Regions from separate parts of the Caenimonas aquaedulcis genome, predicted to be linked through region 1. Evidence: predicted binding sites of a transcription regulator. Region 1 holds the regulator's gene; each other region holds the start of a gene.

Region 1 (7,857 bases):
GGAACAGGCGGCATTCGATCGGCCCGTTCCACATCGGCACGCGACGCGACTCTTTCAGCCGCATGCGGGTGGGCAGCTTCAGGTCGGGCGTGAGCACCCACGCGGTCCAGCCGGAATAGTTCTTTTTCCAGTGCGAAGCGAGCTGGGCGAAGAAATCGCCGCCGTCCTCCGTCTCCGCGCGCTCGCGCCCGCCTTGCGACTTGCCCGCGACACCGGCCGTCTCGATCCGCTCGCCATACGGCGGGTTTACCAGCATCACGCCGGGCGTCTCGCTCGGCGGCATGCGCTGCAGGGCGTCGCCGCCGCGCAGCTGCACCGTGTCGGCCACGCCGCCGCGCTCCGCGTTGCGCTGCGCGAAGTCGACCATGCGAAACGCGACGTCGCTGCCGAACACCGGCACGGGCGACGGACGCTGCATCTCGCGCGCTTCTTCCCACAGCGCCTTCCACACATGCGCCTGGAAAGGCAGCAGGCGTTCGAAGCCGAAGCGCCGCAGGAAGCCCGGCGCGATGTTGCACGCGACCTGCGCGGCCTCGATCGCGATGGTGCCGCTGCCGCAGCACGGGTCGTACAGCGGCACGCTCGCGTCCCAGCCGCTCGCGGCGATCATCGCGGCGGCCAGCGTCTCCTTCAGCGGCGCCTCGCCCTTGTCCTCGCGCCAGCCGCGCTTGAAGAGCGGCTCGCCGGAGGTGTCGATGTAGAGCGTCGCGTGGTCGCTCGTCAGGTGCGCATACACGCGCACGTGCGGCCACTGCACGTCGACGCTCGGCCGCTCGCCGCTCTTGTGGCGGAAGCGGTCCGCCACGGCGTCCTTGATCTTGAGGCCCGCGAAGTTCAGGCTCTTGAGCGGGCTGTGCTGCGCGGTCACCTCCACCTTGAAGGTCTCGCGCGGCGTGAACCAGATTTCCCACGCGACGGCGGAGGCCGCCTCGTAGAGGTCCTGCTCGTTGCGATAGGGCGTGTGCGACAGCTGCACCAGCACGCGCTGCGCGAGACGGCTGTGCAGGTTCAGCCGCATCGCCTCGCGCCAGGACGCGCGCACCGACACGCCGCCGCGCCCCGTCAGCAGGTCGTCCCCGGCGAGGCCGGTGAGGCGGTGCACCTCGTCGGCGAGGAAGCCCTCGACGCCGGCGGCGCAGGGCAAAAACAGCTGGAGGGCGTTCAAAGGGCTTTTCTCAGGTTGGCGGGCGCGATGCGCAGCGCCTCGCGGTATTTCGCGACAGTGCGGCGCGCGCACTCGATGCCCTGCTCTTTCAGCATCTCGGAGATCTGGCTGTCCGACAACGGTTTCTTCACGCTCTCGGAGGCGACGAACTGTTTGATGAGCGCGCGCACCGCGGTGCTCGACGCGTTGCCACCCGTCTCGGTGCCGAGCGCCGAGCCGAAGAAATACTTCAGCTCGAAGGTGCCGTAGGGCGTCGCCATGTACTTGGCCGTGGTGACGCGGCTGATCGTGGATTCGTGCAGCCCGAGTTCGTCCGCGATCTCGCGCAGCACCAGCGGCCGCATCGCGAGCTCGCCGTGCACGAAGAAGTTCTTCTGCCGCTCGACGATGGCGTTGGACACGCGAAGGATGGTGTCGAAGCGCTGCTGGATGTTCTTGATGAACCAGCGCGCCTCCTGCAGGCGCTGCTGCAGCGCCTGGTGACCCTCGCCCTTGTGGGCCTTGAGCGCGCCCGCGTAGATGTCGTGCACGCGCAGCCGCGGCATCACGTCGGGATTGAGCTGCACGCGGAAGCGGAACTGCGGCGCGCGGCCCGTCTTGGTCACGAGCACGTCGGGGATCACGATGTTGCGCTCGACGTCCACGAAGCGGCGGCCGGGCTTGGGCTCCAGGCGCGTGATGAGGCCGATCGCGGCCTTCACCTGCGCCTCCGTGTCGCCGCACAGCTGCACGAGGCGCTTCACGTCGCGGCGCGCCAGCAGCTCCATCGGATGGCCGCAGATGCGCAGCGCCGTCTCGCAGGCGGGCGGCGCGGCGCCTGCGGCCAGGATCGCGCGCAGTTGCAGCGACAGGCATTCGCCCAGCGAGCGGGCGCCTACACCCGCCGGCTCCAGGTGGTGCAGCAGGTTCAGGGCGACCGTGAAGCGGTGGACGAGCTCTTCCTGCTGCTCCAGGTCCTGTGGCGCGAGGCTCGCGGCGAGCGACTCGATCGATTCGTCCAGATAGCCGTCGTCGTTGAGCGACTCGATGAGAAAGCGCAGCGCAAAGCGGTCCTCCTCGCACAGGCGCATGGACAGCGCCTGGCGGTGCAGGTGCGTCTGCAGCGACTCGTTGCCGCGCGCGAGGTCCGTGGCGTCGACGTCTTCGCCGCCCAGGTTGTTCTTGCGCGCCGGCGCGTCGCCGCCCCATTCGCCGTCGTCGGGAACGACCTCGGTGCTGCCGTCGCCGTCCCAGTCGTTCATTTCCGTGTCGGCGGTGGCGGTCGTCTCGCTGTCGGCGGAGCTGCTCGCGGCGGTCTCCGAAGAGGTGCCGGTGTAATCGGCGAATTCGGTTTCGCCCGCGCCGGACTCCTCGACGGCGGGCGCATCGGCCTGCGCCAGCCCGAACTCCTCGCGCGGCGCCTCTTCCTGCGTGACTTCCAGGAAGGGGTTGTCGTCGAGCATCTGCTCGACTTCCTGGGAGAGCTCGAGCGTGGAGAGCTGCAGCAGGCGGATCGACTGCTGGAGTTGGGGCGTCAGCGCGAGATGCTGCGAGACGCGGAGGGAAAGCCCTTGCTTCATGGAAGTAACCGAAGCGGAGAGCTACATCCGGAAGTGCTCGCCGAGATAGACGCGCCGCACGTCGGCGTTGTTGACGATCTCGGATGGCGTGCCCTGCGCGAGCACATGGCCGTCGCTGATGATGTACGCGTGGTCGCAGATGCCCAGCGTTTCGCGCACGTTGTGGTCGGTGATCAGAACGCCGATGCCGCGCGACTTGAGGAAGCCGATGATGCGCTGGATCTCGATCACCGCGATCGGGTCGATCCCCGCGAAGGGCTCGTCCAGCAGGATGAAGCGCGGCTGCGTCGCGAGGGCGCGCGCGATCTCCACGCGGCGCCGCTCGCCGCCGGACAGCGCGAGCGCCGGCGAATCGCGCAGATGGTCCACGCGCAGGTCCTGCAGGAGCGCGGTGAGGCGCTTGTCGATCTCGGCGCGCGTGAGCGGCTGGCCCGCGGCGTCGCGTTGCAGCTCCAGCACGGCGCGCACGTTCTCCGCCACGTTGAGCTTGCGGAAGATCGAAGCTTCCTGCGGCAGGTAGGACAGGCCCAGGCGCGAACGCCGGTGGATCGGCATGTGCTCGACGGACTTGCCATCGATCGAGATCTCGCCGGCGTCGGCGCGAACGAGGCCGACGATCATGTAGAACGAGGTCGTCTTGCCGGCGCCGTTGGGGCCGAGCAGCCCGACGACCTCGCCCTTGGCGACATCCAGCGACACGTCCTTCACGACCTTGCGGCTGCCGTAGGTCTTTTGCAGGTGGCGCGCCTGCAGGCGGCTGGGCCCCGTAGGCGGCGCGGCGGTCCGCGCGTCCGGCATCACGGCGCTCACTTGCGCGTCCCGTCGAAGGTGGTGCTGGGCCGCAGTTGGGCCGGCGGTTGCGCGGCCGGAGCCGCGGCGGCCGAGGCCCCCGGGCGCGGCGACAGCACCGCGCGCACCCGCCCGCCGACGGCGGCACTCGCAGGCCCGCCGTCGACGGTGAACACGTCGTTGCTGTTGTCGTAGACGATCAGGCTGCCGACCATCTCGTCGGCCAGCGCGGCGCCCCGATAGCGCCTCAACTCCGCGCGCTTGACGAACTTCACCTTGTCGGCCTTGCCGTCGTATTCGATGGTTTCACCCTCGCCCTCGATGAATTCGTCCACGCCCTCGCGCTTCTGGCGGTAGTAGGCGAGCTTGCCGGGCTCGGACGTGACGACGCCGTACTGGTAGCCCTCCGCGTCCTGGCGCACGTCGATGCGGGCGCCCCGGATCACGAGCGTGCCCTTGGTCGCCACCACGCGGCCCGTAAAGACGCTGGTCTGCTTGAGGTCGTCGTAGCGCAGGGCGTCGGCCTCGATGTTCATGGGCTTGGCCTTGTCCGCCTTCTCGGCGCGGGCGGTGCCACCGCCAAGAGCCAGGGCCAGGGCGAGCAGGAGGGGGACGTAGGGTTGTTTCATAGAGGCATGAATCTTGCTGGCATTGTATCGGGCCCGGTTGGCGGACCCAAGCAAAAAGCCCGCATGGCGGGCTTTTTGCTTGGGCTTTTGCTGACGAGGGAGTTACCTGGCCTTGCGCGACTCGGCAATGAGGTAGTCCACGACCTGGAGCGCGCGGTCCATGTTCTGCGCGAGGTCGCCATCGGTGTAGTACCGGCCGGCCACGCCCAGCGCCGGGACGGCCGCGACCTTGTAGGCATCCGCCAGCTCGATCGCGCGGCGCACCTTGCCGGTGACGCCGAAGGAGCCGTAGATTTCCTGGAAGCGCGCCTTGTCCAGCCCCTGCTTGCCCGCCCATTCGAGGATGAACGCCGGCTGGTGCACGGGCACGTGCTCGGTATGGATGGAATTGAAGACCTTGCCGTGCAGGTCGAGGCGGTTCATCGCTTCGAGCGTGTAGTAGAGGCGCTGCTGGAACACCATCTCCTCGCGGAAGGCCACCGGGACGCGCTTCACCACCACGTCGTCCGGAAGCTTCTTCATCCACGCCACCAGCGAGGGTTCGAAGGCGTTGCAGTGCGGGCAGTTGTACCAGAAGAAGTCGACGACCTCGATCTTGCCGGGGGGCGCGTCCACGTTCACGCGCTTGGCCAGCGTGAGGTATTCCGATCCATCGTCCGGCCTGCGGGCCTGGCCGAACACGGCGCCGGGCAGGCCCAGCGCCATGGCAGCCGCCATGCAGGCGGCGCCTTGCGAAAACTCGCGTCGATTCATGTCGCTCTTTCCTTCCTGTCAGCGCTGCACGCGCACCAGCGCCGTCTCGACACCGCCGGATTCCAGCTTTTCCTTCTGGCGGTCGGCGTCTTCCTTCCTGTCGTAGGGGCCGACGCGCACGCGGAACACCTGGCGGCCGGCCTGCTCGCGCTCGGTCACCTTGGCCTCGATGCCCATGAGCGACAGCTTGGCGCGCTGCGCCTCCGCGTCCTCCGCGGTGCGGAAGGCGCCGGCCTGGACGAAATAGAAGAACGGGTCGCCGCCGGCGACGGCCGTGCGCGACGCGGCCAGGTCGCCCAGCGGATCGGCACTCTTCGCCTGCGGCGCCGGGGCGCTTGCGGCGCGCGCGATGCTCGCCGCACGGGCGGGCGCGGACGCAGCAGGCGAGCTGCCCGGGCCGGGAATGGTCGCCACCGGCACCGCCGGGGCCACCGCGCCGGGCGTGACGACGGTGGGCGCCGGCGCCGGGACGCCGGGCGCGGGCGCGAGCGGCTTGGCGGGGTTCTTGCCGTACAACGGCGCGTTCGGGTCCCAGTCGCGGTTCTTGCGCATTTCCGCGGCGTCCTGCTCCGCGGTGCGGCTCTGCCCCTTGTTCAGGAAGGGCACGGGCACCTTGGTGACGTACACCGCCACGGCGAGGGCCGCGGCGAGCCCGAGGACCACGCCGATGATGATGCCGACGATGACGTTGCCGCGTTGTTGGGTCTTCACTGTGGGTTTCCTGGCGCTTACATTTTTTGCGGAGCGCTCACGCCGAGCACCGCCAAACCATTGTGCAACACCTGCGCGCAGGCAGCCACGAGCGCGAGGCGCGCGCGCTTGACGGGCTCGTCGTCCACGAGGATGCGTTCGGCGTCGTAGTAGCTGTGGTAGGCCGACGCAAGTTCGCGCAGGTAGAAGGTGACGTCGTGCGGCGCGAAGTCGGCCGCGGCCCCGGCGAGCATGTCCGGGTACTTCGCGAGCTGCAGCATCAGCGCCTGCGCCTGGGGGCTTTGCAGCGGCGACAGGTCGGCGTTCTTCAGCGATGCGACGTCGCCGCCCCACGCGGCCAGCACCGAGCAGATGCGGGCATGCGCGTACTGCACGTAGTACACGGGGTTGTCGTTGCTCCTGGAGACCGCGAGGTCCACGTCGAAGGTGTATTCGGTGTCGGCCTTGCGCGACGCGAGGAAGAAGCGCACCGCGTCCTTGCTCGTCCACTCGATGAGGTCGCGCAAGGTGACATAGCCGCCGGAGCGCTTGGAGATCTTCACCTCCTCGCCTCCCTTCATCACGCGCACCATCGTGTGCAGCACGTAGTCGGGATAGCCGGGCGGAATGCCGACGCCCGCGGCCTGCAGCCCGGCGCGCACGCGCGCGATGGTGCCGTGGTGGTCGGTGCCCTGGATGTTCACGACCTTGGAGAATCCCCGCTCCCACTTGCCCACGTGATAGGCGACGTCGGGCACGAAGTAGGTGTAGGTGCCGTCGGACTTGCGCATCACGCGGTCCTTGTCGTCCCCGAAGTCGGTGGACTTCAGCCACAGTGCGCCGTCCTGCTCGTAGGTCTTGCCGGAGGCCTGCAGCTGCTTCACGGTCTGCTCGACCTTGCCCGTGCTGTACAGGCTCGACTCGAGGAAGTAGTTGTCGAACTTCACGTCGAAGGCCTGCAGGTCGAGGTCCTGCTCGTGGCGCAGGTAGGCGACGGCGAACATGCGGATGCTGTCGATATCGTCCACGCTACCCGACGCGGTGAATTCGCGGTCGTCCGCGTGCACCGTCTTCTTCGCGAGGAAGTCGTTCGCGATGTCGGCGATGTATTCGCCGTTGTACGCGTTCTCCGGCCACTGCGGATCGCCGGGCTTGACGCCCTTCGCGCGCAGTTGCGTCGACGTGGCCAGCGTGGCGATCTGCACGCCCGCGTCGTTGTAATAGAACTCCCGCCACACCGCCCAGCCCTGCGTCGCGTAGAGGTGGCAAATCGCATCGCCGAGCGCGGCCTGGCGGCCGTGACCGAGGTGCAGCGGCCCCGTGGGGTTGGCCGACACGAACTCGACCATCATTTTCTTGCCGTTGGCGGGCTTCGTGCCGTAGGACGGGCCTTCCGAAAGCACCTCGCCCACGACCTGCTGCTTCGCCTCGGGCTTCAGCCGGATGTTGAGGAAGCCCGGGCCTGCGATCTCCACCGCATCGACCCAGCGCTGGAATGCGGGCGCCTCGAGCAGCAGCGCGCGCAGCGCCTCGGCGACCTGGCGCGGGTTCTGTTTGAGCGGCTTGGCGAGCTGCATCGCCGCCGTGCACGCGAAGTCGCCGTGCGCGGCCGCCTTGGGGGATTCGAAAGCCGCCTTGTCGCCCGCACCGGGCAACAGCTTGTCGAGCCCGGCAGCGAGGCCGCCGAGCAATTCTTGTTTGACCTGGAGCATTGTGAGATTTTACCGGGCGCACATTTGCAGGCCCGGCGCCGTCATCGAATGGATGAGCAGCGGCGTTGATCTGGCGTCCCGCACCGGGATATCTCAACACACAAGGAAAAATGCCATGAAGAAGCAGTACTCGATGATCGCCCTGTCCCTCGCCCTCTTCGCCGGCAGCGCGCTAGCCGCGAAAGACGCAGGCACCACTGCTTCGGGCGCGGCGCCCAAGGCCAGGCAAACCACCAAGATGGGCACGTGCAGCAAGGAGGCGAAGGCCAAGGGACTGCACAAGGCGGAGCGCAAGGAATTCATGAGCTCGTGCCTCAAGGCCAAGGCCTGACACCGCCTCCACGATGCGTGCGGGAGCCCGCTTCGGCGGGCTCTTCCGCTTGTTCGGGGCGTCCGGGTGTGCTGGAATGTCAGTGGCTACTGCGTTCCAACATTCCATCAAGAGGTACCCCCATGAAGAAACTCCTGTCCCTGCTGGCCCTCGGCGTCGCCCTCTCCTTCGGCACGGCCCATGCGGCCAGCCACGCCGGCGCGCCCATGGCATCCGGCGGCTCGGGCTG
Region 2 (7,857 bases), 3.0 Mb from region 1:
AGATCGAAACCGAGGCCCGCAAGCTCGAGGCCGAGTCCGACGACTGGGACAAGCAGAGCGACGCGCAGATGCACGTGCACCACCGCTGGGCCCAGGCCACGACCGCCTTGCAGGTCGCCATCGCCCTGGCGGCCATCGCCCTCCTCACCCGCAAGAAGTGGCTGGAGTGGGGCATGTTCGGCATGGGTGCGATCGGTGTGGCGATCGGGATCGCGGCGGCACTGCACATCTGAGCTTCCCGTGAAGATCACCACCTGGAACGTCAACTCCCTCACCGCGCGCCTGCAGCACGTGCTGGACTGGACGGCGGCCAACCCCGTCGACGTCCTGTGCCTGCAGGAGCTCAAGATGACGGACGACAAGTTCCCGCTCGACGTGCTGCGGGACGCCGGCTACGGGCACTGCGCGGTGTTCGGGCAGAAGACCTACAACGGCGTCGCGATCATGAGCCGAGCGCCGGTGCGCGACGTGGTGAAGAACATCACCGGCTTCGCCGACGAGCACTCGCGCGTGATCGCGGCGACGGTCGATTCGCCCGCCGGCGAGCTGCGCGTCGTCAACGGCTATTTCGTGAACGGGCAGGCCCCCGGCACCGACAAGTTCGCCTACAAGATGAGCTGGCTGAGCGGACTGCGCGCCTACCTGGAGGCCGAGATGCGGCAGCACGGGCGCCTCGTGCTCTTGGGCGATTTCAACATCGCGCCGGAAGACCGCGATTCCTTCGACCCCGAAGGCCTGCGCGAGACCATCCACCACACGAGCGAGGAGCGCGAGCACTTCCGCCAGATCGTCGGGCTGGGCCTGTGCGACAGCTTCCGCCTGTTCGAGCAGCCGGAGAAGAGCTTCAGCTGGTGGGACTACCGGATGCTGGGCTACCCGAAGAACCGCGGCCTGCGCATCGACCACATCCTCGTGAGCGACGCGGTGCGCCCGCACGTGAAGTCCTGCGGGATCGACCGCGTGCCGCGCAAATGGGACAAACCCAGCGACCACGCCCCGGTGACCGTCGAGCTCGGCTGACGCTCAGCCCAGGCCCAGTTCCTGGATCTTGCGCGTGATGGTGTTGCGGCCGATGCCGAGCTTCTGCGCGGCCTCGATGCGGCGGCCGCGCGTGTTGGCCAGCGCCGTGAGGATCAGCCGGGATTCGAAGCGCTTGGTGAGCGCATCCCATACGTCGTGGCGGCCGCTCGCGAGCAGCTCCATCGCTTCGGCTTCGAGGCCGGTCTCCCAGCTCTTCCCACCCACATCGAAGCCGGTGACGGCCGGCACGGCGGGCGCGGCATGCGAAGCGTCTTCGGACGCGACCCCGCGCGAAACTTCCGGCGCCGCCGCAGGTGTCCGCGCGGCGGATTCGGAGGTGCCGATCACTTCCGGCGGCAAGTCCTTCGGCTCGACCAGTTGCGCCGGCGCCATCACCGTGAGCCAGTGGCAGATGTTCTCCAGCTGCCGCACGTTGCCAGGGAACGCGAAGGTGCCGAGCTTCGCGAGCGCCGCATCGGAAATCCGCTTGGGCTCCACGCCGAGCTGCTTGGCGCTTTGCTGCAGGAAATGGCGCGCGAGCATCGGGATGTCTTCCAGCCGCTCGCGCAGCGCCGGCAGCCGCAGGCGGATCACGTTCAGCCGGTGGAACAGGTCTTCGCGGAACACGCCTTCCTTCACGCGCTGCTCGAGGTCCTGGTGGGTCGCCGCAATGACGCGCACGTTCGCCTTCACGGCGTTGTGCCCGCCCACGCGGTAGAAGTGGCCATCCGACAGCACGCGCAGCAGGCGCGTCTGCAGGTCGAAAGGCATGTCGCCGATCTCGTCGAGGAAGAGCGTGCCGCCTTCGGCCTGCTCGAAGCGGCCGCGCCGCATCGTCTGCGCGCCGGTGAAGGCGCCGCGCTCGTGGCCGAACAATTCGGATTCGAGCAGGTCCTTCGGGATCGCGGCCGTGTTGATCGCAACGAAGGGCCCGCCCGCGCGCGGCGAATGCTTGTGCAGCGCGCGCGCGACGAGTTCCTTGCCCGAGCCCGATTCGCCGGTGATCATCACCGTGACGTTGCTTTGCGACAGCCGCCCGATCGCGCGGAACACGTCCTGCATCGCGGGCGCCTGGCCGAGCATCTCCGGCGTCTCCGCCATGCGCTCCTCCGCGACTTCCTCGCGCTGGCTCTCTTCCACCGCGCGGCGGATCAGCTCGATCGCCTTGGGCAGGTCGAAAGGCTTGGGCAGGTACTCGAAGGCGCCGCCCTGGAACGCGGAGACCGCGCTGTCCAGGTCGGAGAACGCCGTCATGATGATGACGGGCAGGCCGGGGAGTTTTTCCTTGACCTTGGTGAGCAGGTCCAGGCCGGAGCCGCCCGGCATGCGGATGTCGCTCACCAGGATCTGCGGTCCGTTGTCGTCGTCGCCCGCCTCGAGGGCCTGCAGCACTTCGCGGGGGTTGGTGAAGCTGCGCGTGGGCAGGTCTTCCCGCAACAGCGCTTTTTCGAGCACGAAGCGGATGGATTGGTCATCGTCAACGATCCAGATCGGCTTCATCGGTTTTATCTTGTCGCCTCAGGTCAATCGCACATTTCTCATGGCAACGGAATCAACAATTTGAAATCCGTCCGTCCGGGGACACTGTCGCACTCGATCAGGCCATGGTGCTGCTGAACGAATGTTTGTGCAAGCGTCAGCCCCAGCCCCGAACCGCCTTCCCTCCCCGAGACGAGCGGATAGAAGATGCGATCCCTGATCGAGTCCGGCACGCCGGGCCCGTTGTCGATGACATGCAATTCCAGTGCCAGTCGGTAGCGCTGCTTGCCGAAAGTCACCTGCCGGGCGATCCGCGTGCGAAACACCAGCTGCGCATCGCCCGCGGAAATGCGGTCGGCCAGCGCCTGGCAGGCGTTGTGGGCGATGTTCAGCACCGCCTGGATCAACTGCTCCCGGTCGCCGCGGAACTCGGGGATGGAGGTGTCGTACTCACGCACGACGCGCAGGCCCTTGGGAAACTCCGCGAGGATGAGCGAGCGCACGCGCTCGCACACCTCGTGGATGTTCACGTCGCCCACCACGTGCGGCCGCCGGTGCGGGGCCAGCAGCCTGTCCACCAGCGTCTGCAGGCGGTCGGCCTCGTGGATGATGACGCGCGTGTACTCCTTCAGGTCCCTGGACTCGATCTCCATCTCGAGCAGCTGCGCCGCGCCGCGGATGCCGCCGAGCGGGTTCTTGATCTCGTGGGCGAGGTTGCGGATCAATTCCTTGTTCGCCTGCGCCTGGTCGATCAGGCGCTCCTCGCGGTCCTGGCGGGCCTGCGCCTCCAGCGGCAGCAGCTCCACGACGAACTCGCCGGGCTTGTCCGTCTGCGCCACGACGACGTGGACGGGCAGCGAATCGGCGCCGGCCTGGCGCACGAGCCGCGCGTCGTAGCGCAGCGCCGCGAATTCATTGCTGCTCGCGCCCTCGAGGGCGTTCTGCAGGATCACCGGCTCGGTGAAGCACTGCGGGAGGTTGGAGCCTTCGATGGTGCGGCGCGAGATGCCCAGCGCGTCTTCGAGCGCGGAGTTGGCGAAGAGCACCGATCCGTCTGCGGCCACCACGGCCACCAGCGTGGCCAGCAGGTCGAGCGACTGGAAGCGCTCCGGTTGCGCCGCCTTGGGGTTGCGGAACTCGTTCTTATTTGCGGCCGAGCTCGCGCTTGATGCCGGCGATGTCGTTTTCGTTGCGCGCAATGTTGGCCTTCAGTTCCGCGACGCGGTCCAGGTATTTCTGGTGGTTGCGGTGCTCGGGGCCCAGCTTTTCGGGCTCGCCGTTGTTGTATTCCTTCAGCAGCTCGGCCTGCCGCGCCTCGGCCTTCCTGAGTTCGGCTTCGAGGATGCCGCGCGCATCCGAATCGCGCGCACGCTGGTCGTCGGCGTCCACGCGCTGGCCGGGACCGGCCGCGGACTGCGGGGCCGTCGCCACGCGCACCGGTGCGTTGGTGGTCTTGACGCTCGTGCCCTCGACGACGGTGATGTTGCCGCCCTCCATGGGCCTGCAGTTGTTGGCCTTGGCCTCGGCGGCGTTGTTGGTGTAGACGTTACCGGTGCAGCGGAAGATCTGTGCGTGGCTGTTGGCCACCACAAAGAGGGCTGCAAGCGGAACCAGGAAGGCGGATTTCATTGCTATCTCCTCGCATCCGAAAATGCTCAGGACGGCCTGCCAGTATCGCGCAACTTCTCAGAAAAGCCAATTAAGCGCTTGATTCGAAAAGGAAAAGGGCGGCATGCGCCGCCCTTTTAAACCACAGACTGTGATTAATTACAGGCTGTAGTACATGTCGTACTCGACCGGGTGCGTCGCCATGCGGAAGCGCGTGACTTCCTGCATCTTCAGCTCGATGTACGCATCGATCATCGTGTCGGTGAACACGCCGCCCTTGGTCAGGAAGCCCCGGCCCTTGTCCAGGTAGTCCAGCGCCTGGTCCAGGCTGTGGCAGACGGTCGGGATCTTCGCGTCTTCTTCGGGCGGCAGGTGGTACAGGTCCTTCGTGGCGGCTTCGCCCGGATGGATCTTGTTTTCCACGCCGTCGAGGCCGGCCATCAGCAGGGCCGCGAAACCGAGGTACGGGTTGCACAGCGGATCCGGGAAGCGCGCCTCGATGCGGCGGCCCTTCGGGTTTGCCACGTACGGGATGCGGATGGAAGCGGAGCGGTTCTTCGCGGAGTACGCGAGCTTGACCGGCGCCTCGAAGCCGGGCACCAGGCGCTTGTAGCTGTTGGTGCCGGGGTTGGTGATGGCGTTGAGTGCACGGGCGTGCTTGATGATGCCGCCGATGTAGTACAGCGCGTAGTCCGACAGGCCCGCGTAGCCGTCGCCGGCGAACAGGTTCTTGCCGTCCTTCCACACGGACTGGTGCACGTGCATGCCCGAGCCGTTGTCGCCGACGATGGGCTTGGGCATGAAGGTCGCGGTCTTGCCGTAGGCATTGGCGACGTTCTGCACGACGTACTTGAGCAGGATGGTCCAGTCGGCGCGCTGCACCAGCGTGCTGAACTTGGTGCCGATCTCGTTCTGGCCCGCGCCCGCCACTTCGTGGTGGAACACTTCGACCGGGATGCCCAGGGATTCGAGGATCAGCGAGATCTCGGCGCGCAGGTCCTGCGTGCTGTCGACCGGGGGCACGGGGAAATAGCCGCCCTTGACGGTCGGGCGGTGGCCCTTGTTGCCGCCTTCGAGCTTGCTGCCCGTGTTCCACGGCGCCTCGTATTCGTCGATCTTGAAGAACGAGCCGGACATGTCGTTGCCCCAGCGCACGTCGTCGAAGATGAAGAATTCGGGTTCCGGTCCGAAGAAGGCCTGGTCGCCCAGGCCCGACGCCTTGAGGTAAGCCTCGGCGCGGCGCGCGATGGAGCGCGGGTCGCGGTCGTAGGCCTTGCCGTCGCCCGGCTCCAGCACGTCGCAGGACAGGAACAGCGTGGTCTCTTCGAAGAAGGGGTCGATGTTGGCCGTGTTCGGGTCCGGCATGAGCAGCATGTCGGAGGCTTCGATCCCCTTCCAGCCCGCGATGGACGAGCCGTCGAACGCGTGGCCGGCGCTGAACTTGTCTTCATCGAAATGCGACACCGGCACAGTGACGTGTTGTTCTTTTCCGCGGGTGTCGGTGAAACGGAAGTCGACGAACTTGACTTCGTTTTCCTTCACCATCTTCATGACGTCTGCGACGTTCTTGGCTGCCATCGAATTCTCCTGTGGATGGGTGTGTTGAAAGGGGTACGGGTTCTGGAATGCAGTTTCTGTGCCAAAGCTGGTGCATGGCTGCCCACCCGAAGCTGGGCGATTGTCCCCGATCCTGAGCGCTTTTCCCTACGGGAGCCTTGCGCATTCGGATGAGTTCCGCACCATCATGGTGCAACTCCGAGGTGGCACCTGAACAGTGCGCAGGGGCTCAGCGCACCAATTCGGGGCCTAGTTTGGCGCCGAAAGCGTTCAGGCCGGCCAGCAGGGTGGCATAGGCCGCATCGACCAGCGCCGGGTCGCCCTTCACGCCGAGGTCGATGTGGCGGCCGTATTGCGGATGGTCCACGCTCGGCAGGCTGAACACCTTCACGCCCGGATGCTCGCGCTCGACCTGCTCCATGAGCGGCGTCAGGCTCGCCTCCATCGCGCCGAACACGATGACCGACTTCTCCACATAGGCCTTCTCGCGGAACAGGTGCTTGTAGTGCGTGTCCAGCACCCATTCCATCATCGGCCAGGCCATCACCGGGAAGCCCGGGACGAAGTGCACGTGGCCGACGGTGAAGCCCGGGATCTTGTTGTACGGGTTGGGGATGATCGCCGCGCCCCTGGGAAACACGCCCATGTTCAGGCGGTGGATGTTGTCCGGGCGGTCGGGCACGTAAGGGATGCCCTGCTCGCGCGCGGTGTCCTGCATGCGCTCGCGGATCAGCGCTTCGGCCTGCGGATGCAGTTCGAGCTCCACCCCCAGCGCCTTGCCGGCGCATTGGCGCGTGTGGTCGTCCGGCGTCGCGCCGATACCGCCGCAGGAAAAGACGAGGTCCCCGGAGTCGAAGGCGCGTTTCAGCGTCGCGGTGATTCGCTCGGGCGCGTCGCCCACATACTCGGCCCAGCCGAGCTGCAGCCCGCGCGCGGCGAGCAGTTCGATGAGCTTGGGCATGTGCTTGTCGGCGCGCTTGCCCGAGAGGATCTCGTCGCCGACGATGACGAGGCCGACCGTTTGCGGGTCAGAGGTCGATGATGTGGGGTTCATTTCGGGGTGCCGGCGGTGCCGGGGGTGCCACGTTGGGAAGAGGAATCTGGCTGGCGCGCAGCTGCTCCAGCGCCGCCAGGGCGTAGTGCGCGAACCATAGCGAAGAGAAGGCGAAAACCAGCGTGTAGATCCAGATCGCGACCGGTACGAGGATCACGAACGCCGCCGCGAAGAGCGCGCCCGACGCCCACAGAACGCTCGGCGCCGCGCCGAGGTAGCCCGTCAGCACGCCGATGCCCAGCAGCCAGCCGCGATGCCGGCGGAAGATCTCGCGGCGCTCCTCGCGGCTCGCGTGGTCCGCCAGCACGTCGAAGGCCATCACGCGGTAGGTGAGCCAGCCCCAGATCAGGGGCGGCAGGATGAGGATGAGCGGCGGCACCACCCACAGCGGCAGGGATACGATGAGCGCGACGGCCGCGAGCAGGGTCGAGCCGAGCGACCACAGCACGCTGCCCGCGAGCGACGCGCCCTTCTTGCGTTCCAGCGCCGGGAAACGGCGCTCGGCCACCAGGGACGCGAGCGCCGGCGTCATGAAGGCGGCGACCATCAGCAGGGAGATGAGCACGAGCACCGGCGTCACCGCGAAGATCACGATGAGCGGCGCCGCGACGGTCTTGAGCCCGCCCGCGCCCACGCCCTGCAGCCAGTTCCACACCGCGCGCAGCAGGTCCGACGCCTCCAGCATCGCGCGCACGCCCTCCACGGCCGGCGCCCAGAAGAAATAGCCCAGCACCAGCGACAGCACCACCATCACCGCCAGCGGCAGGAACGACAGCGCGATCACGCGGGGATGCAGGCAGTAGGCGACGGCGCGCCAGAAGGAATCGAGGAGCAGGCTCATGGAGCCGACATCATGCCTTGCCGAAGAGGCGCTTCACGCCCAGCCATTGCTGCGACCAGAAACCGCGCCCGTAGTCGCGGCCCTTCTCCACCTGGTCCCGCACGCCGGTAGGGTCGTAGCGCTGCTCGAAATTCGCGGTGCGAAACAGCATGTCCCACCACGGCAGCAGCACGCCGAAGTTGTGCCCGCCGAGCGCGGGGCTGCGCCCCTGCGGCATCACGGGCCGGGCGTCGCCGCTTTCATGGCCGATGCCGATGCTGTGGTGCAGGCGATGGAAGCGCGGGCTGATCCACAGCCG
Region 3 (7,857 bases), 310 kb from region 1:
CGACAGGTTGGCGGCGAAGCGCGGCATCGCTCAGGCCTTCACCGGCAATTTCACCGCCTGCGGGTTCTCGCGGATGTAGTCGCGCACCACGTCGTCGAAACTGGCATCGGGCTCCAGGCCCAGCGCCTTGGCACGCGCGTACGCGACGTTGCCCGGCCAGGTGCGCACGAGTTTCAGGATCGCTTCGTCCGGTGTCCAGTCGAGCAGGTCGGTCGCCGCCTTGCCCGCGACGCGCTCGAGCGACTTCGCCATCTCCCCGACGGTGATGCGGAACGACGGGAGGTTCAAGCCGAGGAGCGGACCCCATTGCTCATCCGTGACCTGCGCGGCGCGGATGATGCCTTCGACCGTTCGCGCCGGCGACGAGAGCGCGACCAGCGTTTCCGGGGGCACCGGGGCTGCGGCCTTGATCCCTGCCAGCGGCTCGCGGATCATCCCGGACAGAAAGCCGGATGCCGCGCCATTGGGCCGGCCCGGCCGGACGCTCACCGTCATGAGCCGGACGCTTCGGCCGCGTACGAAGCCCTTGCGGGTGAAGTCGGCGACCATCTGCTCGCCGATGTATTTCTGGATGCCGTAGCTCGATTGCGGCGTGGGCAGCGTGCGGTCTTCGATGATCTCCGGCATCGGCTCGTTGGGCAGCTTTCCGAAGACGGCGAGCGAACTCGCGAACACGAAGGTGGGCCGGGTGCCGAGCTTGCGGCAGGCCTGCAGCAAGGCGTGCGTCGCCTCGAAGTTGCTGCGCATGCCGAGGTCGAAGTCCGCTTCGCACTCGCCGCTGACGGCGGCCGCGAGGTGGAACACGACGTCGGTGCCCTTTGCCGGGATGACGCCGCTCGCGATTTGTTCGTTCAGGTCACCGCCCGCGAAGTGCACCCGAGCATCCGACTTCAGGTCGTCCGGCGGCGGCGCCCTGTCCGCGATGACGATGGATTCGATCCTGCGCTGCGTCTCGCCCGCAAGGGACAGGCTGCCCTGGGACAGCAACGTGCGGGCCAGCCGCGCACCCAGAAAACCACTACCGCCGGTGATGAGGATGTTCATCCTTCAAGCATACCGCGCTCACGCGATGCCGGAGAGCCGCAGCGCGAGGCCGGCGAGGGCGCAGCCCGCGATCACCGGGATCACGCCGACCTTGAAACGCAGCAAGGCAACGGCGGCCGCCGCGGCGATGGCGAGCGCCACGGAGTCCACGTGGACCCCCGCGGCTCCTTTGGCGGGAACGATCGCGATGTGCGCCAGGAAGAACACGGCCAGGCTCCCGATCACGCCGACCACCGCCGAGGTGATGCCCGTGAGCGGGGCGGTGAACTTCAGGTTGCCGTGCGTCGCCTCCACCAGCGGGCCGCCCGCGAGGATGAACAGAAAGGACGGCAGGAAGGTGAACCACGTGACCACTGTCGCGGCCAGTGCGGCGCCTGCGAAGAGCATGTCCGGGCCGAGCACCTGCTTTGCCCACCCGCCGACGAAGCCGACGAAAGCCACCACCATGATGAGCGGCCCCGGCGTGGTTTCCCCGAGCGCGAGCCCGTCGATCATCTGCGGCCCCGACAGCCAGTGGAAATGTTCCACTGCGCCCTGGTAAACATACGGCAGGACCGCGTATGCGCCGCCGAAGGTGAGCATCGCGGCCTTGGTGAAGAACCACCCCATCTGGGTGAGCGTGCCGCCCGCGCCCTGCGTCGCCACGAGCGCGCCCATGGGCAACAGCCAGAGGAGCGCCCCGGCCAGCACGACGATCGCAAGGCGGGACTTGCGAAACCGGGCGTGCCCTGGCGTCGGCGTGTGGTCATCGATGATGAAGGCGGCGCCCGGCGCCGCCGCGGCCTTGCTTGCGTGTCCCGCGCCGCCCGCGAACTGCGCCGGGAGGTACCTGCCGCCCCACGCACCCACCGCCGCCGCGCACAGCACGACCCAGGGGAAGGGAATGTCGAGCACTGCGATCGCGATGAAGCTCAGGACCGCGATGGCCCAGAGCAGCGGCACCTTGCGCGGATGCTTCAAGGTGCGGCCGCCGATGCGCCACACCGCCTGCAGCACGATCGCGGCCACGGCAGGCTTGATCCCGTAGAAGAGGGCGGCGACCCACGCCACATCCCCGTGCGCGGCATAGACCCAGCTGAGCCCGATGAGGATGAACAGCGAGGGCAGCACGAACAGGCCGCCGGCGACGATGCCGCCCCAGGTGCGGTGCATCAGCCAGCCGATGTAGGTGGCGAGCTGCTGCGCCTCGGGGCCGGGGAGCAGCATGCAGTAGTTGAGCGCGTGGAGAAAGCGGCGCTCGGAGATCCAGCGCTTCTGCTCGACGAGCTCGCGATGCATGATCGCGATCTGCCCGGCCGGGCCGCCGAAGCTGATGAAACCCAGCTTCGTCCAGAAGCGCAAGGCCTCGCGAAAACTCACCGGCGCCGGTGTTGTGCGCTCGCCGGCGCCCTGTGCTTCGACGGTCATCGTGTCCCACCTGCAGGATGTGGCGAATTCGGGGGGCAATGGAATGCGGATACGGTGTCCACGGTGGAAAACTCCATACGAGAAGTTGCCAGCGCTTGGACGGGACACCGTCTATCCATGAAGGACCGGGAGGCTGAAAGTCCCGTGCCGCCATCGTACCGCAGCGCGGCGAAGTTTCAACCCCGCTCGAACTTGAACACCGCCGTGCCCGCGCGCGCGTTGGGTAGTACGCGTACTTCGCGGCCGTCCTGCAGACCATAGGCATCCAGGATCGTGAGGCGGTTCTTCGTGGCCAGCACCTCGAAGTCCTTGTAGGTGCCCACGCGGATGTTCGGCGTGTCGTACCACTGGTAGGGCAGGCGCCGCGTCACGGGCATGCGCCCGCGCGCGATCGACAGGCGGTTGGGCCAGTGCGCGAAATTCGGGAACGCCACCACGCCGCAGCGGCCGACGCGCGCGGTTTCCACGAGCATCGTTTCCGCGTTGCGCAGGTGCTGCAGCGTGTCGATCTGCAGCACGACGTCGAACGAGGCGTCGTCGAACATCGACAGGCCCTCGTCGAGGTTCAGCTGGATCACGTTGACGCCGCGCTTCACGCACGCGAGCACGTTGTCGTCGGCGATCTCGATGCCGTAGCCGCTGCAGCCGCGCTCGCGCTGCAGCAGGTCCAGCAGTGCGCCGTCGCCGCAGCCGAGGTCGAGCACGCGCGCGCCTTGCGGCACGAGCCGCGCGATGGATTGCATGGTGGCGTGGTCGCTCATGCCGCCTCCCGCGCGATGCGGTTGAAGTAAGAACGCACGACGCCGAGGTAGCGCGCATCCTCCAGCAGGAAGGCATCGTGGCCGTGCGGCGCATCGATCTCGGCGTAGCTCACGTCGCGGCCGTTGTCCAGGAGCGCCTTGACCAGTTCGCGGCTGCGCGCCGGCGCGAAGCGCCAGTCGGTGGTGAAGCTCACCAGCAGGAACTTCGCACGCGCCACCGCGAGCGCCTTCGCGAGGCTCCCGTCGTGGGCGAGGGCCGGGTCGAAATAATCCAGCGCGCGCGTGATGAGCAGGTAGGTGTTGGCGTCGAAGTAGTCGCTGAACTTGTCGCCCTGGTAGCGCAGGTAGCTCTCGATCTGGAATTCGATGTCCTGGGTGGTGTAGCGCACGACGCCCTCGCGCAGCTGGCGCCCGAACTTCTCGTTCATGACGTCGTCGGAGAGGTACGTGATGTGCCCGATCATCCGCGCGATGCGCAGGCCGCGCTTGGGCACGACGCCATGCTCGTAGAAGTGGCCGCCGTGGAAGTCCGGGTCCGTCACGATCGCGCGGCGCGCGACTTCGTTGAAGGCGATGTTCTCGGCCGTGAGGTTCGGAGCGCTCGCCACCACGACCGCGTTGCGCACGCGTTCGGGGTATTGCAGCGTCCAGGACAGGGCCTGCATGCCGCCCAGGCTGCCGCCCATGACGGCGGCCAGCGTGCGGATGCCGAGCCCGTCGAGCAGGCGAGCCTGCGCGTCGACCCAGTCCTCCACCGTGACCACGGGGAAGTCGGCGCCGTAGATCCTTCCCGTCTCGGGGTTGGCATGCATCGGGCCGGTGGAGCCGAAGCAGGAGCCCAGGTTGTTCACGCCGATCACGAAGAAGCGGTCCGTGTCCACGGGCTTGCCCGGCCCGATCATCGTGTCCCACCACCCCTCGGAGTCCGCCTGGCCGGCGTACGTTCCGGCGACGTGGTGCGACGCATTGAGCGCGTGGCAGATGAGCACCGCGTTGCTCTTGTCGGCGTCGAGCGTCCCGTAGGTTTCGTAGGCGAGGGAGTAGCCGCGGATCGAGGCGCCGCTGCGCAGCGGCAGCGGATCGGGAAAGGACATCGATTGCGGCGAAACGATCATGGCAAAAAGAAACCCGGCGTCGCCAAAGAAGCGAGGCCGGGTGCGCCGATCGATCTTTAGCAGAATTTATTGAGCGCCCGCAAGCTGGAGCAAATCGGCGCTGTGGTTCGAGTGTAGCGCAAGCCCTGCAAAACATCCCCCGCACGCTTCTGGCGCAGTTTTTGCTTCATTGTGGTGCGACACGGGCTCGGCCCTTCGAAACGCACCAATAACAGGCAACTTCATCCAAGAGGAATCCATGGAAGCACTAAAACAGGGCTCAGACGCGTTGTTCATCCTGCTGGGCGGCATCATGGTGCTCGCCATGCATGCCGGATTCGCGTTCCTCGAGCTCGGAACCGTCCGCAAGAAGAACCAGGTCAACGCCCTGGTGAAGATCCTCGCGGACTTCTCCGTTTCGACGGTGGCTTACTTCCTCGTCGGCTATGGCGTGGCGTACGGCACGAGCTTCTTCGTCGGTGCCGAGCAGCTCGCCGCGAAGAACGGCTACGAACTGGTCAAGTTCTTCTTCCTGCTGACTTTCGCCGCGGCGATTCCCGCGATCATCTCGGGCGGCATCGCCGAACGCGCGAGATTCTGGCCGCAGCTCGTCGCGACGGCGGTGCTGGTGGGCGTCGTGTATCCCCTCTTCGAGGGCGTGGCCTGGAACCACGCCTTCGGCCTGCAGGACTGGATCAAGTCCGCCACAGGGGAAGAATTCCACGACTTCGCCGGCTCGGTCGTCGTGCATGCGATGGGCGGTTGGCTCGCGCTGCCGGCCGTGATCCTGCTCGGCGCGCGCAGCAACCGCTATCGCAAGGACGGCGCGATCTCCGCGCACCCGCCCTCCAACATCCCGTTCCTGGCGCTGGGCGCCTGGATCCTCACCGTGGGCTGGTTCGGCTTCAACGTGATGAGCGCGCAGACGATTGACAAGATCTCCGGCCTCGTCGCCGTGAATTCGCTGATGGCGATGGTCGGCGGCACGCTGGCGGCGCTGGCGGTCGGCCGCAACGACCCGGGCTTCGTGCACAACGGGCCGCTCGCCGGGCTCGTCGCCGTGTGCGCGGGTTCGGACCTGATGCATCCCCTCGGCGCGCTGGTGGTCGGCGCGGTCGCGGGCGCGATGTTCGTCGCCATGTTCACGCTCACGCAGAACCGCTGGAAGATCGACGACGTCCTCGGCGTGTGGCCCTTGCACGGCCTGTGCGGTGCCTGGGGCGGCGTGGCCGCCGGCATCTTCGGGTCCAGGGCGTTGGGCGGGCTCGGCGGGGTCAGCCTGGGCGCCCAAGCCATCGGCACGTTGATGGGCATCGCATGGGCGATGGCCGCTGGGTTTGCGGTCTATGGCGCGATCCGCGCCGTGTCTGGGCTGCGGCTGTCCCCCGAGGAAGAGCACGAGGGCGCGGACCTCGCGATCCACCGGATCGGCTCCACCCCGGAGCGGGAAGCCACCTGGTAGTCAGTCATTCCCGGGTCAGGGGCGGCGTGCGATGATTTCCGGCTGAGCAAGGCAACCCATGACCATCGAGCACGAACTCGCGCAACATCGCGGCTACCTGATGCGCTTTGCGAGGCTGCAGCTTCGCAACGACGCCTGGGCCGAAGATGCCGTGTCGGACACCATGCTCGCGGCGCTGGCCAAGCCGCAGTCCTTCGGCAACCGCAGCCAGCTCAAGACCTGGCTGGTGGGGATCCTCAAGCACAAGGTGCTCGACATCCTGCGGCAGCGCAGGCGCGAGGTGGCCCTCACGGATGACGAGGGCGACGGCAGCGAGGAACTCGACGCGCTGATGTTCAAGGCGGACGGCCACTTCCAGCAGGCCCCCGCCGATTGGGGCAACCCGGAGCAGGAACTCGAATCCCGGCAGTTCCTGGCCGTGCTGGACGCCTGCGCCGGAAAATTGCCCGCGGCGATGGGCCGGGTGTTCCTGATGCGCGAGTGGCTGGAGCTGGACAGCGAGGAAATCTGTAAGGAGCTCGGCCTCACGCCGACCCATCTCTACGTCCAGCTCCACCGCGCCCGCCTGCGCTTGCGCGAATGCCTGGAACTCCACTGGTTTGGCCGCGTGGCCGCTCAATGAACCCGATGCGACGTACCTGCAAGGAAGTGGCCGCCCTGCTCATCGCCAGGGAGGACAAGCCCTTGCCCGTGCTGGAGAGGGCCGCGCTGCAGCTGCACCTGGCGGCGTGCGCCGCCTGCCCGGTCTTCGAGCGCCAAGTGTTGACCATGCGCAACGCTTTCAGGCGTTGGCGCAGCTACACCGACGATTAATCCCTGCAAAGCAAGGTAAACCCACACAAAACCCCCGGATAGCCGATAATGGCCGCGTGTCGCGTTCGCGCGCGGCACGAGGTTTGCGGTGAATGGTCGGTTTCGCGTGGTTTGTTGATTGCGTTTTTCGGACTCCCATCGCTTCAAGCGTTCATCTTTTTCAGGAGTCCCTTCATGGGCAACAAACTTTACGTGGGCAACCTGCCCTATTCCTACCGCGACAGCGATCTCGAGCAGGCCTTCGGCCAATATGGCTCGGTCTCCAGCGCCAAGGTCATGATGGAACGCGACACGGGTCGCTCCAAGGGTTTCGGCTTTGTCGAAATGAGCAACGAAGCTGAAGCCAAGGCTGCCATCGAAGGCATGAACGGCCAGCAGGTCGGTGGCCGCGGCCTCGTGGTCAACGAAGCCCGCCCGATGGAATCGCGTCCCCCGCGCACCGGCGGCTTCGGCGGCGGTGGTGGCGGCGGCGGCTACGGTGGTGGTGGCGGCGGTGGCGGCTACGGCGGCGGCGGCGGCGGCGGTGGCCGTCGTGAAGGCGGCGGCGGCGGTTACGGCGGCGGTCGCAACTACTGATCAGCCAGGCTTCGCAGCCTGATTGAAAACAAAGGGCCCACGGGCCCTTTTTTCATGCCCGAAATCTAGGGTTTTCGTGAGGCTGCGCGGGCCTTCCGCCCTTGCACTCGGCGTGGATATCTGTTCCATAATGGAAAAGCGTGGTTGCAGTATTCACGCGAGGATTGCGGTGTACAGGTCACTTTTCGCGTTGCTCCGGGTTCAGACAAATGCGTTTTCGGGACTCCATCGCTCAAGTCATCAGCTTTTTTAGGAGTCCCAATCGATGGGCAACAAACTCTACGTAGGCAACCTGCCTTATTCCGTGCGCGACAGCGATCTCGAGCAGGCCTTCAGCCAGTTCGGTTCCGTGACGAGCGCCAAGGTCATGATGGAGCGCGATACCGGGCGCTCCAAAGGCTTTGGCTTCGTGGAGATGGGCAGCGATGCCGAGGCGCAAGCCGCCATCAATGGCATGAACGGCCAGCCCCTGGGCGGCCGCAGCGTCGTCGTCAATGAGGCCCGGCCGATGGAATCGCGTCCCCCGCGCACCGGCGGCTACGGTGGCGGTGGCGGCGGTGGGGGCTACGGCGGCGGCGGAGGTGGCGGCGGCTACGGTGGTGGCGGCGGCGGCGGCGGTGGCCGTCGCGAAGGCGGTGGGGGCGGCTACGGCGGCCGCGGCGGCGGTGGGGGTGGCGGGGGCGACGGCGGGTTCCGCAGC
Region 4 (7,857 bases), 410 kb from region 1:
AAGATGTCGGAGACCATGGAGCCGACCCAGCTCCAGGAACTGCTCAACGCCGTCTTCAACCGCCTCACCGACATCATCCGCGGCAACCGGGGCACCATCGACAAGTACATGGGCGACTGCGTCATGGCGTTCTGGGGCGCACCGGTGGAGACCGCCGAGCACGCGCACCTGGCCGTGAAGACCGCCATGGAAATGGCCAACGCGGTGCGCAAGATCAACGAGGAGCACCGCGCCAAGGGGATGCCCGAGATCGGCATCGGGATCGGGCTGAACACCGGGACGATGTGCGTGGGGGACATGGGATCGGACATCCGCCGGGCCTATACCGTGATCGGCGACTCGGTCAACCTCGGCTCCCGGCTGGAGGGACTGTCCAAGGCCTACGGCGTGGACATAGTGGTGAGCGAAACCACCCGCAAAATCGCGCCGCAGTTCGCCTGGCAGGAGCTCGATCGGGTCCGGGTGAAAGGCAAGGAGCAGGCCGTGGCCATTTTCTGGCCGCTGGCGCCCGCCGACCGGCTGGACAAGGCCCACAGCGACGAGCTGAAAACCTGGGCGGCGCTGCTCAAGGCCTACCGCGCGCAGGACTGGGACCAGTGCGACCTTCTTCTGCTGAACCTGCAGCGGATGAATGCAAAAAAATACCTTTACGAACTGTACAGCGAGCGTGTAGCCTCGATGAGATTGCTCCCCTTCGACCCGGAGTGGGACGGGGCGACCAATTTCGAGACCAAATAGGAACCTTGTCGAATGAAGGTGCGGGTGCTGGGTTGCTCTGGCGCGATCGCGAAGGACTGCCGCACGACGTCCTTCCTGATCGACGCCGACGTGCTCGTCGATGCAGGCACCGGCGTGGGCGACCTCACGCTCGAGGAAATGCGGCAGGTGGACCACGTGCTGCTCACGCACTCCCACCTGGACCACGTGGCGGCCCTGCCGCTCATGATCGACGCGATCGCCTCGACGCTCACCAAGCCTGTACAGATCCACGCGCTGGCCGGCACGATCGCGGCGCTCAAGAGCCACGTCTTCAACAACGTCATCTGGCCCGACTTCAGCCGCATTCCCACGCCCGAGAAGCCCTTCATCACCTTCCACGAGATCCAGGTCGGACAGACCCTGGACATCACCGGCAAGCGCATCGAGGTGCTGCCCGCAGTGCACACGGTGCCGGCGGTGGGCTACGCGGTGACCTCGGGCAAGGGCTGCTGGATTTTCAGCGGCGATACGGAGCGCAATCCGGCGTTCTGGCGCCGCGTCAACCAAATGAACGTCGCGGCGCTCATCATCGAGACGGCGTTCAGCAACCGCGAAAAGGACCTCGCCAAGCGCAGCCTGCACCTGTCGCCGCATGCGCTGGCCGAGGAGCTGGATTGCATCGACAAGACCAAGTCCTTCCCGATCTACATCACGCACACCAAGCCGGCGGAGACCGAGCTGATCATGGCGGAGATCCAGAAGTTCGACCAGACGCAGCCTTTCGGCCCCAACGTGACACATGACATCCGCTGGCTTCGGGCGGGGCAGGAGTTCGACCTATGAATGCGGTATTGAAACCGGAAAAGGACTCGCAGGCGTTCTACGACTCGCAGATGCTGCCGCCGGAAAAGCGCGGCGTGTCGTTCGAGGCGCTGTTCTACAAGCAGCTGCAGGTCGTCACCACCAAGATCCACGAGACGGAGAACATCGACCAGATCATCCTGGACGCGAGCCCGGACATCTGCAAGCTGTTCAACGCCGACCGCCTGACGCTCTACGCGGTGAACGAAGACCGCACCGCGATCGTCTCCAAACTCAAGACGGGCCTGAACAGCAGCAAGGAACTGAAGCTGCCGATCAGCGCGCAAAGCCTCGCGGGTTACTGCGCCTTCAGCAAGCGCATGCTGAACATCGCCGACGTCTACGACGAGGAGGCGCTCAAGCGCATCGACCCGGCGCTCAGCTTCGCGACTGCCAAGGAGATCGACCGCCGCTCGGGATACCGCACCAAGCAGCTCATGATCGTTCCCATCCTCGATGGCGAGACCCTGCACGGCGTGCTGCAGGTGATCAACAACAAGAGCGACCAGCCGTTCGGTGATCTCGAGGTCGAAGGCGCGACACAGCTGTGCAAGACCCTCGCCACCGCGATCCGCCAGCGCATGCAGAAGGCCGAGGAAGGCCAGCGCCGCCGCGCCACCAAGTACGACGGGCTGGTTTCTGCCGGCGTCATGACGGCGGACGAACTCGCGCACTGCATCCAGCAGGCCCGCGAGGAAGCCAAGCCCGTCGAGCATGTGCTGATGGCGAGCTTCTCGATCCGGCCCGCCCAGATCGGGCCTTCGCTCGCGAAGTTTTTCGGCATGCCCTACGAGCCCTTCAACGCGGGCCGCATCCGGTCGGAGCAGTTGCACGGGAGCCTCAAGCGCGAATTCCTGCAGGAGCAGGGCTGGATCCCGCTGGAGGAATCGCCTGAGGGCCTCGTGGTGATGTGCCTGGACCCGGAGGCGACCAGGGGTTCGCGCATCGTGCCGCAGGTGTTCTCCCGCCTGTCGAAGTTCACCTATCGCGTCACCACCCAAACCGAGTTCGAGGAAACGCTCGCGCAGATCTACGGCGCGGGCGGCGAGGAAGGCGCGTCGATCGACGAGCTGCTGGCCGACCTCAGCGCGCCGGTGGACGACGAGGGCTCCGAGGACTTCGGTGACTCCGCGGCCGCCGACAACGAACTGGTGAAGTTCGTGAACAAGGTCATCGTCGATGCCTACAACATGAAGGTGTCGGACATCCACGTCGAGCCCCTGCCGGGCAAGGCCAAGACGGGCATCCGCTTTCGCATCGACGGCAGCCTGCAGCCCTACATCGAGGTGCCGGCGCATTTCCGGCAGGCGATGGTCACGCGCCTGAAGATCATGTGCGACCTCGACATCTCCGAGAAGCGCAAGCCCCAGGACGGAAAGATCAAGTTCAAGAAGTTCGGACCGCTGGACATCGAGCTGCGCGTCGCGACCATCCCCTCCGCCGGCGGCGTCGAGGACGTGGTCATGCGTATCCTCGCCGCGGGCGAGCCGATTCCGCTGGAGAAGCTGGGACTCACCCCGCACAACAAGGAGCGGCTCGAAAAGACGGTGAGCAAGCCCTATGGCCTGTTCTATGTCTGCGGGCCGACGGGTTCGGGCAAGACGACCACGCTGCATTCCATCCTGAAGTTCCTCAACACGCCGGACACCAAGATCTGGACGGCGGAGGACCCGGTCGAAATCACGCAGAAGGGCCTTCGCCAGGTGCAGATCAACAAGAAGGCGGGCATCGACTTCGCGTTGGTGATGCGGGCTTTCCTGCGCGCCGATCCCGACATCATCATGGTCGGCGAATCGCGCGACAAGGAAACAGTGTCCATGGGCGTGGAGGCTTCGCTCACGGGCCACCTCGTCTTCTCCACGCTGCACACGAACTCGGCGCCGGAATCCATCATCCGCCTGCTGGACATGGGCATGGACCCGTTCAACTTTGCGGACGCCCTGCTCGGCATCCTCGCGCAGCGCCTGGCCAAGAAGCTTTGCGACTGCAAGACGGAGTACTTCCCCGATGCCGACGAGGTCAAGTTGTTCGTCACCGAATATGCCGAGGAATTGCGGCACTCCGCCGCCTGGAAGGCGGACTATGCAGGCGAGGCGAAGAAGCTCTACGAGAACTGGGTCAAGCTCTATGGGCAGGACGGCCGGCTGAAGTTCTACAAGGCCAACGGCTGCGACAAGTGCAACAAGACAGGCTACAAGGGCCGGATCGGCCTGCACGAACTGCTCGTCGCGGACGACCCCACCAAGCGCCTGATCCAGGAACGCGCCCGGGTGGCGGAGCTGTTCGCGTCGGCGGTGGAAGGCGGCATGCGCACCCTGAAGATGGACGGCATGGAAAAGATCATGATGGGGATGACGGACCTGAAGCAGGTACGGTCCGTCTGCATCAAATAGTGTTCGCTCCGGCGACAAAAATGTCGCCGGAAGTGTCCCTGTAGCCAGATTTCGGCAGCTCGGACCCGTTCAATCCGCCAAAAACTGCATACTTTCCGGCGACGGATGGGCTGGCACAGCACTTGCAAAGTTGCCCCGCTTCTTCACACAACTCCGGAGGTTCCATGAAGCGTCAACTGCAACAGGGTTTCACCCTTATCGAATTGATGATCGTGGTCGCGATCATCGGTATCCTGGCCGCTGTGGCCTTGCCCGCGTACCAGGACTACACCAAGCGCGCGAAGATGTCGGAGGTCGTTCTGGCCGCATCCGCTTGCCGTACGACCATCACCGAGGTCTACCAGTCCGGTAGCACCACCCCTGCCGCTGACGGCTGGGGCTGCGAGTCTTCGTCGCAGACCAGCAAGTACGTCAAGAGCATCCACACCGACTCCAATGGCGTGGTCACTGTGGAAGCCACCGGCTTCAACGACACCAACATCGACGACAAGAAGATCATCCTGACGCCTTACGCCACGGATACGACGACCGCCGCCGTCCCGGCGAACCTCGGTTCCGCCGTGTTCAAGTGGGTCTGCGGCCCGGCGCCCACGAACGGCGTGCTGCCGAAGTACCTGCCCGGCTCCTGCCGCGGCTGATGATCCCCGGCATGCAGCCGGTGATTCTCTAGAAAACGCAAAACGAGCGGCCCAGGCCGCTCGTTTTCTTTGGTGCACCGATAATCGAGCCGCTCCTGCTGCCAATGACCGATACCACCTGCGAACTGACTGTCCTCATGCCATGCCTGAACGAGGCGAGGACCTTGGGCTCATGCGTGCGCGCCGCGCGCGACTTCATCCAGGGTTCGGGTATTCGCGGCGAGGTCCTCGTGGCCGACAACGGATCCACCGACGGTTCCGTGGAGATCGCCGAAGCGGCCGGCGCCCGTGTCGTACGGGTGCCGCAGCGCGGTTACGGCGCGGCGCTGCAAGCCGGCATCGCCAGTGCAAGGGGCCGCTTCGTCATCATGGGCGATGCGGACGACAGCTACGACTTCTCGCGTCTCGGCGGATTCGTGGAGCAACTGCGCGGCGGCGCGCACGTCGTGATGGGCAACCGTTTCCAGGGCGGCATCGCGCAGGGCGCGATGCCCTTCCTGCATCGCTATCTCGGCAACCCCGTGCTCAGTTTCATCGGACGACTCTTCTTTCGCACGCACATCGGAGACTTCCATTGCGGCTTGCGCGGCTTCTCGCGCGAGTCCGTGCAGCAGTTGGGCCTCATCACGACCGGGATGGAATTCGCCAGCGAACTGATCGCCAAGGCGGCACTGGCGGGCCTGCGCATCGAGGAAGTCCCCACCGCGTTGCGGCGCGACGGCCGCGGCCGGCCGCCGCACCTGCGCACCTGGCGCGACGGATGGCGTCACCTGCGCTTCCTGCTGCTGTTCTGCCCGCGATGGCTGTTTCTCTACCCCGGCATCGCGCTCCTCGTCGCGGGGCTGTCCGGCCTGCTGTTGGGCCTCGCGGGCCCACAGGTGGGACCCATCCCCCTGGGCATCCACACCTTGCTGTACCTCGGAGGGGCGACCATCCTGGGCGTCCAGTTCATCCTGTTTGCCGTCCTCACCAAGTGGATCGCAGTGCTCGCGGGGCTGGTGGCCGAGCCGCCTTGGATGACCCGCTGGGGCTCCTCCTTCACGATCGAGAACGGCCTGCTGCTCGGCCTCTCGGTCTTCCTCGCGGGCCTGGTCTGGTCCCTGTGGCTCACGTTCGATTGGGGACGCAGCGGGTTCGGCCCGCTCGATCCGCTCGAGACCATGCGATCCGCCATCCCCGCGGTCACGCTGATGGCCACCGGCATGCAGGCCACCATCGGCTCCTTCTTCGCCGGGGCCCTGCACTTCTGCTGGCGTTCCGCACGCGTGGAATGACCATGCAGCGCCTGCGCAACTTCCCGCCTCCTTCCGCACGCCTCGAACTCGCGGCGATCCTGTGCATCGCCTGGGCGCTTTTCGTGGCGATCCCTGTGTCGCTCGGCGGCATCGGCCTGTCGTGGGATGCGCTCAACCACCACATCTATCTGGGCTGGATCGCCGAGCATCCGCGCTTCGACCGCGACTTCCTCGCGGCGTCGTACCAGTCGTTCCAGTACCCCTACCTTTACTGGCCGTTCTACAAGCTCTTTCAGACGGGCATGCCGGGAACCTGGGCGGGCGCCGTGCTCGCGTCCATCAACCTGGCGGCGGTACCACCGCTCTGGATGCTGGCGCGGCGCTGCGTTGCCGAAGCGAGCTGGTATGGCGTGGCCATGCGTGTGCTGGGTGTCGCCCTGGCGTTCCTCACCGGCGTCGTGCTGTCGCTGTTCGATTCCACGGCCAACGACGTGATGGCGTCGATCCCGCTCGTGTGGGCCATCGCGCTGGCGATGGAGCCCTCTGCTGCGCCCACCGGCAGCGTCCTGGCGCCTGCGCGCTTACCGCTGTTGTCCGGGCTCTTCGCGGGGGCCTCCGTAGCCTTTAAATTGAGCAACGGCCCGCTCGCGATCCTCATGCCCCTGCTGTGGGTGCTGCACGGCCGCTCATGGCCCGAGCGCGGCGCGCATGTGGTGTGGGGGTGCGTGGCTACGCTCGTGGGTTTCCTCGTGTTCTACGGATACTGGGGCTGGTTGCTGTGGACGTGGTACGGCGATCCGGTCTATCCCTTCTATGACTACTGGTTCGAGGGGCTGCGCGCCTGGACCGGCTGGCGCCAACCATGATCCGATTCCTGCCCGACACCTGGCGCGATGCCATCCTGAGGCCCATCGCGATGGCCTCGCCCGACGGTGCGGTGTACGTGGAAATCATCGCGCCGGATTTCCGCTTCGTGTTCCTGATCCTGCTTGCGCTGATGTGGTTGGTGCTCGCGCGCGGCGAGCAACGCAGGAAATCCGCGCCGCTCGTGCTGCTCGCCTTCACGGCGGTCGCGTTCGTGCCCTGGCTCACCACCACGGGCAACGGCCGGTATTTCATTCCCTTCCTCCTCATCGCGGGACCGCTGTGCATCGGCATGCTCCAGCTGATTCCGCTCAGCCGAAGCTTTCGCCTCACGCTCGCGGCCGGCATGGTGCTCTGCCAGGTGTTCGTGATCCACGAAGTGAGCCCCTGGCGGTATTGGGGCCACGTGGTGTGGGGCGAGGGCGAGCCATTCCCGGTGGAGGTACCGGCCGACGTCGCCGCGCAGCCGGCCACCTATGTGACGCTGTCCAGCATCTCGTATTCGCTCATCGCCCCGCGGTTCCATCCGCAATCGCGCTGGGTCAACATCTCCACGCAACCCGGCCTGGCCGACAAGTCCAAGGAAGGCCTGCGCACCCAGGCACTGATCGCCGCGCCTGGCCCGCTGAAGGTGATCTTCCCGACGGTGCCCGGCGGCCAGGAAGGGGACCGGCTCGATCCGCAGCTGGGCCTCGCCATCGACGGGCTGCTGGCGAGGCAGGGGCTGTCGCTCGAGGACGCCGGAAAGTGCCGCCTCATGCGCTCCACCGGCCTGGCGGGCATGGCCTCGAGCAAGCTCGCCGACGAGGCCGCCGGCCGCGCAGGCATCCACGGCTTCTGGCTTTGCACCCTCGCGCGTCGCGCCAGCGAGCGTTCAAAGGATGCGCCCGTACTGCTTCCGCGCGCCGAAGAGGTCTTCGCCAAGCTCGAGCGCACCTGTCCGCGCATTTTCCCGCCCAACGAGACAGTCAGCCTGCGGATTCCGCAAGGCGCGGTGCGGGGCTACCCCGGCTCCGACTTCAAGCTGTACGTGCTCGATGATGGCCGTGTGTTCTACAAGTACTACCGCGCACTGAACTCGGTGGACCTCGGCCGCATCGACGAGGTGCTCGCGCCGGGCTTCAAGATCGATTGCAACCAGGTCCAGGGCCGCTCGGGCCTGCCCTG

The links. Region 1 encodes sigma-54, which starts transcription at its own class of promoters, with help from an activator protein. Its sites were predicted from a motif close to TGGCANGNAANCTGCTTT; they were not measured.
Region 2: a site for sigma-54 is predicted at 5,732-5,749, ahead of glnA (type I glutamate--ammonia ligase). Genes of this name have one in related genera too.
Region 3: a site for sigma-54 is predicted at 4,478-4,495, ahead of I5803_RS13190 (ammonium transporter). Genes of this name have one in related genera too.
Region 4: a site for sigma-54 is predicted at 4,065-4,082, ahead of I5803_RS12730 (pilin). Genes of this name have one in related genera too.

Annotation. Positions count from the first base shown of each region.
Region 1 is NZ_JADWYS010000001.1:3,046,935-3,054,791, reverse strand. Features, by position in the region: gene I5803_RS14635 (THUMP domain-containing class I SAM-dependent RNA methyltransferase) at 1-1,165, opposite strand, end outside; gene I5803_RS14630 (RNA polymerase factor sigma-54) at 1,162-2,724, opposite strand; gene lptB (LPS export ABC transporter ATP-binding protein) at 2,746-3,522, opposite strand; gene lptA (lipopolysaccharide transport periplasmic protein LptA) at 3,531-4,142, opposite strand; gene I5803_RS14615 (thiol:disulfide interchange protein DsbA/DsbL) at 4,245-4,895, opposite strand; gene I5803_RS14610 (SPOR domain-containing protein) at 4,914-5,606, opposite strand; gene argS (arginine--tRNA ligase) at 5,624-7,297, opposite strand; gene I5803_RS14600 (PsiF family protein) at 7,413-7,628, shown strand; gene I5803_RS22440 (hypothetical protein) at 7,751-7,857, shown strand, end outside.
Region 2 is NZ_JADWYS010000001.1:55,310-63,166, reverse strand. Features, by position in the region: gene I5803_RS00305 (DUF4337 domain-containing protein) at 1-233, shown strand, start outside; gene xth (exodeoxyribonuclease III) at 241-1,020, shown strand; gene ntrC (nitrogen regulation protein NR(I)) at 1,024-2,520, opposite strand; gene glnL (nitrogen regulation protein NR(II)) at 2,559-3,698, opposite strand; gene I5803_RS00285 (hypothetical protein) at 3,643-4,128, opposite strand; gene glnA (type I glutamate--ammonia ligase) at 4,267-5,685, opposite strand; gene I5803_RS00275 (competence/damage-inducible protein A) at 5,894-6,718, opposite strand; gene I5803_RS00270 (EI24 domain-containing protein) at 6,693-7,559, opposite strand; gene I5803_RS00265 (sterol desaturase family protein) at 7,570-7,857, opposite strand, start outside.
Region 3 is NZ_JADWYS010000001.1:2,738,975-2,746,831, forward strand. Features, by position in the region: gene otnI (2-oxo-tetronate isomerase) at 1-27, opposite strand, end outside; gene denD (D-erythronate dehydrogenase) at 31-1,044, opposite strand; gene chrA (chromate efflux transporter) at 1,063-2,451, opposite strand; gene metW (methionine biosynthesis protein MetW) at 2,628-3,212, opposite strand; gene metX (homoserine O-succinyltransferase MetX) at 3,209-4,327, opposite strand; gene I5803_RS13190 (ammonium transporter) at 4,566-5,768, shown strand; gene I5803_RS13195 (sigma-70 family RNA polymerase sigma factor) at 5,827-6,390, shown strand; gene I5803_RS13200 (zf-HC2 domain-containing protein) at 6,396-6,581, shown strand; partial or broken gene rbp (RNA-binding regulator) at 6,756-7,145, shown strand; gene rbp (RNA-binding regulator) at 7,423-7,857, shown strand, end outside.
Region 4 is NZ_JADWYS010000001.1:2,633,846-2,641,702, reverse strand. Features, by position in the region: gene I5803_RS12745 (CHASE2 domain-containing protein) at 1-738, shown strand, start outside; gene I5803_RS12740 (3',5'-cyclic-nucleotide phosphodiesterase) at 751-1,542, shown strand; gene I5803_RS12735 (GspE/PulE family protein) at 1,539-3,953, shown strand; gene I5803_RS12730 (pilin) at 4,118-4,591, shown strand; gene I5803_RS12725 (glycosyltransferase family 2 protein) at 4,696-5,865, shown strand; gene I5803_RS12720 (hypothetical protein) at 5,868-6,692, shown strand; gene I5803_RS12715 (hypothetical protein) at 6,689-7,857, shown strand, end outside.